DNA from 2 places in the Gordonia aurantiaca genome. Region 1 is predicted to be linked to the other one. Evidence: riboswitches for the same ligand, from Rfam matches in the RefSeq annotation. Region 1 holds a riboswitch; the other holds the start of a gene.

Region 1 (2,391 bases):
CAGCCGGACGATGGGCTGGAGGCCGGACAGCGTGATCGCCGACGGAAGGCCGATCCGGGGCCGGTTCTCCAGGAAGTCCGGGATGTCGCCGGTGTAGCCCACGCTCGTGGCCCAGCCCTGCACGAGCTCGGCGAAGCCCGACTTCGCCGAGAGCATGCAGACACCGTCGACGCAGGAGGTGGCACGATCGTCCCAGGCGTAATCGACGTCGAAGGGACTCTTCCCCATCTCCACCGGATACAGGAAGTGCTTGGTGAAGTAGCCGACGATGCCGTCGATCGCGCCGATGGGGTCGTACAGCGGATCGGGGAGATCGCAGATGGCGTCGCCCTCGATGCAGACCGACACCACCCGCGACGAGACGTCGCCGAATCCCGGGTCGGTGCTCGAACTCCCGCGCGGCCCGGTCATCGTCAGGCCCGGGATCACGCCGATGAGCGACAGTTCGATGCCCCGGCCGGTCCTGTCCCCGGCGCGACGGGGATCGGAGTAGAGCTCGCCGTAGATCGAGTCCGGGTTGATCTCGACGTCGTCGTCCGGGTCGTCCGGAGTGCCGTTCACGTCGAACTTCTTGTGGTTGCCGATGTCGGCGAGCACGTCACCGGCGATGCGGGCGCCCTGCGAGTACCCGACGACCACCACCGGCTTGTCGCCGCACTGCGCCTGGTAGCTCGCGATCTCGCGGGCTGCCGACTCGTATCCCAGCCGCGTGCTCTGGTCGTATCCGGTCGCGCCGAGCGGCCACAGGGTCGTCGGGTATTCGGTGTTGACGTAGACGTAACCCTGGTCCTCGTAACGCTTCTTGGCGCCTTGGAGATGCACCGCATATGGATCGTTGGTACCCGCCACGATCACCACGGCGCCCGAGCCACAGTCCGCGGCCGCCTCCGGCACCCCGCCGAAGAGTCCGAACGACGCGGCGGTGGCGAGCCCCGTGGTCGTCGCGATCAAAAGTGCCGTCCGCCGGGACCGCAGGTGCGCCATCGCCCCCATGAGGCCATCTCCTCACTCCACCCAGTACCCCCTCGCGATGAGGAGGACTCCCCAACCCGGGGTGTCGGGGGAACGTTACGGCGACCACGCCTGACCTGCGGTGACACTGAGCCTTGCTAACGATTCTGAACTGGGGATTCACGAACCCGATGTCGCAAAATCACCCGCTCGGACTACAGCCGTCTACACGTTTCCGGGGCGCGACGGGAGGTTGGATTCGGGCTGACCGGGAGGGTTCTCAGACACTCACATCCGTGTTATATCCTTGTCGCCAGGTCATGAGTATCAGCGTCAAGCCCCGGCTGGCTGATCGGCAACCCTCCAACCGCGGTGGGGTGCTCCGGGTGATGACCGGGTTGAGGGATCGCAGATGCGAAACCCCGGCAAGCGCGGGTCCGAAGGTCGGACCCCACCAGGGTCTGTCAGACTCTGCCGACCGTAGAAAGTGATTCAATCGCCATGTCTGATGCCACCGAAGGCACCAATCCCGTAGACAACTGGAGCTTCGAGACCAAGCAGGTCCACGTCGGCCAGTCCGCCGACGCCGCGACCAACGCGCGGGCGCTCCCGATCTACCAGACGACGTCGTACGTCTTCAATGACACGCAGCACGCGGCGAACCTGTTCGGCCTGGCCGAGCCGGGCAACATCTACACCCGCATCATGAACCCGACCCAGGATGCGGTCGAGCAGCGCATCGCCGCTCTCGAAGGCGGTGTGGCAGCGCTGCTCCTGGCCTCCGGCCAGGCTGCCGAGACCTACGCGATCCTCAACATCGTCGAGTCCGGCGGACACGTCGTGTCGAGCCCGCGTCTGTACGGCGGCACCTACAACCTCTTCCACTACACGCTGCCTAAGCTCGGCGTCGAGGTCAGCTTCGTCGAGGATCCCGAGGACCTCGACTCGTGGCAGGCCGCGATCAAGGACAACACCCGCGCCCTGTACGGCGAGTCGATCTCCAACCCCAACAACGAGATCCTCGACATCAAGGGCGTCTCCGAGGTCGCGCACCGCAACGGCCTCCCGCTGATCGTCGACAACACCGTCGCGACGCCGTACCTGATCAACCCGATCGCCCACGGCGCCGACGTCGTCGTGCACTCGGCCACCAAGTACATCGGCGGCCACGGCACCGCGATCGGCGGCGTCATCGTCGACGGCGGCACCTTCGACTGGCGCGTCCAGCGTGACGGCAAGGACCTGTTCCCCGGCTTCACCACCCCGGACCCGAGCTACCACGGCGCGGTGTTCGCGGATCTCGGTGCGCCGGCCTACGCGCTCAAGGCCCGCGTCCAGTGGCTGCGCGACACCGGTGCGGCGATCTCTCCGTTCAACGCGTTCCTGCTCGCCCAGGGCCTCGAGACCCTGAGCCTGCGCGTCGAGCGTCACGTCGCCAAC
Region 2 (2,391 bases), on a different contig from region 1:
CGGCTGTCGGTCGGTCTCGAGGGCATCGACGACCTGCTCGGGGACCTCGACCAGGCCCTGGGCTGACCCGTCAGCCGTTGCGGCGTTGCCCGGCCTCTCGTACCGAGGCCGGAATGCGTCCCTTCGGTTCTCCCGGCCGTGCTCCCGATCGTGGCGACGCGCCGCGACGGGCGATCAGGAAGTCGTCAGTCACCACCGAGACCCAGGGCATTCAGGACGGTCCGCAGCTTGAACGTGGTCTCCTCCAGTTCGGCCTGCGGGTCCGAATGCTCGACGATGCCGCCGCCGGCCCAGGTGCGCACGTTTCGGCGGTCCGCGGCGAGTTCGAGGCAGCGGATGGCGACCATCCACTCCCCGTCGCCGTCGGCGTTGCACCATCCGACCGATCCGGCGTAGAAGCCGCGTTCCCCCTCCACGTCGCGGATGATCTGTGCCGCAACGTCACTCGGGGTTCCGCACACCGCAGGCGTCGGCCCGAGCAGCAGTGCCAGGTCGAGGGCGGTGGTCGACGGGTCGCGCAGGGTCGCGTGGATCGGGGTGGCCAGGTGCCACACCTCGCCGGTCGACTGCAGCCGCGGCGTGGATGGCGCGTCGACGTCGTCGCAGAGATGGGAGAGTCGTTCGCGGATATGGCCGACGACGAACGCGTGCTCGGCGAGATCCTTCGTCGAGGCCGTCAACCGTTCGGCGGTGGCGCGGTCGGTGACCGGGTCGGCCGAGCGCGGCGCCGATCCCGCATACGGGTGGCAGGTCACCGTGGCCCCGGATTTCCGTAGCAGCACTTCGGGACTCGCGCCCAGGAGCCAGGAGCCGGATCCCGTTGCGGCGTCGAGGTCCACACCGAAGGCGTTGTGCTCGACGTTGCCGCCGGCGAACGCGTCGAGCAGTTCGAGCGGGTCGACCTTCTCGTCGAGGAGCATCTCGACGCTTCGCGCCAGGACGACCTTGTCGACGTCGCCGGCCACGATCCGCTTCACCGCGTGGGCGATGCGCTCGCGATGCTCCTCGGTGTCGGGATGGAAGACCGTCGAGATCGCGCGTCGTGCCGTTGGGGGGCCGCCGACCAGTGGGGTCGGGCTGACGTCGAGGCGGGCGGGTGCGACGAGCGCCGCGCGGTCGCGCCGGTCGAAGGGGATCGCTCCGGTCAGCGCGGTGACCTTGCCCGCGCGCAACGCCGCCGACGCCTCGTCGACATCGGTGAACGCCTCGACTACCCCCTCGCCGCGCACGGTGCCGTGCGGGCGTGACAACACGAAGACCTCGCTGATCGAAGACACGGGGATCAGCGTACAGGTAAGCCTGCCCTAACTTCGAATCACGCTGATTTCAAATTGACACCCCCTGAGGGTTTCGGCGACTCTTGACGCAGGTCATGAGTGCCAGCGACAAGCCCCGGCTAGCTGGTCGGCAACCCTCCTCCACGGTGGGGTGCTCCGGGTGACGACCTGGCCGAGTTCGAACCCGAACGCGGCAAGTGTGGATTCTCGAGGAGTTTCTTTCGATGACTGCTGTGCTCTCGGCACCCGTCTCCCAGTCCGTCCGTCCCGCCGTCTGCAACGTCTCCGCCGTTGCTGATCGCGGGCTTTTCATCCCGGCCCTCGCGCCGGTCGTCGGCGCCGACGCGTGCGTCCCGGTCGCCGGTGGCGGCACCGTCACCTACGCGAATCTCGACTACGCGGCGAGTGCGCCGGCGCTGAGCTCGGTGGCCACCGACGTCGCGGGCGCCCTCGCCGAGTACGCGAGCGTGCACCGTGGCGCGGGCCATCTGTCCCAGGTCACCACCCGCCGCTACGAAGCGGCCCGCGAGACCGTGCGCGCCTTCCTCCGCGGCCGCACCGACGACACCGTCGTCTTCACCCGCAACACCACCGACGCGATCAACCTCGCCGCCCACATCACCCCGGGCGACGTCGTGGTCCTCGACATCGAGCACCATGCCAACCTGCTGCCCTGGTGCGCGCCGCGCGACGGTCGCAGCCGGGCTCGGATCGTCACCGCGTGCGACACCATCGAGGACACCCTCGCCGCGCTCGAGGCCGAACTCGCGTCGAGACCCGCATCGCTGCTCGCGGTGACCGCCGCGTCGAACGTCACCGGCGAGGTCCTGCCGATCGGCAGGCTCGCCTCGATCGCGCACCGCCACGGCGCCCGCATCCTCGTCGACGCCGCGCAGCTCGTCGCCCACCGGCCGATCTCGATCGTCAGCCACGGCATCGACTACCTGGCGTTCTCCGGGCACAAGGCCTACGCGCCGTTCGGCGCCGGTGTGCTGATCGGACGCTCGGACTGGTTCGACGCCGCCGAGCCGTACCTGGCCGGTGGGGGAGCGACCGCCGACGTCGACCTCGGTGAGTCGGGCACCACCTGGCATTCGGGAGCCGCGCGCCACGA

The links. A riboswitch is a leader RNA that binds a small molecule or an ion and turns the genes downstream of it on or off. The one in region 1 is predicted to bind S-adenosylmethionine.
Region 2: linked by a shared signal. The riboswitch ahead of ABFT43_RS08795 (aminotransferase class V-fold PLP-dependent enzyme) and the one ahead of ABFT43_RS10325 (bifunctional o-acetylhomoserine/o-acetylserine sulfhydrylase) in region 1 are both predicted to bind S-adenosylmethionine.

Annotation. Positions count from the first base shown of each region.
Region 1 covers NZ_JBDUUF010000004.1:184,908-187,298, forward strand. The annotation lists gene ABFT43_RS10320 (cutinase family protein) at 1-993, opposite strand, end outside; SAM riboswitch class IV at 1,268-1,389, shown strand; gene ABFT43_RS10325 (bifunctional o-acetylhomoserine/o-acetylserine sulfhydrylase) at 1,453-2,391, shown strand, end outside.
Region 2 covers NZ_JBDUUF010000003.1:305,312-307,702, reverse strand. The annotation lists gene ABFT43_RS08805 (O-succinylhomoserine sulfhydrylase) at 1-66, shown strand, start outside; gene ABFT43_RS08800 (isochorismate synthase) at 186-1,253, opposite strand; SAM riboswitch class IV at 1,369-1,483, shown strand; gene ABFT43_RS08795 (aminotransferase class V-fold PLP-dependent enzyme) at 1,502-2,391, shown strand, end outside.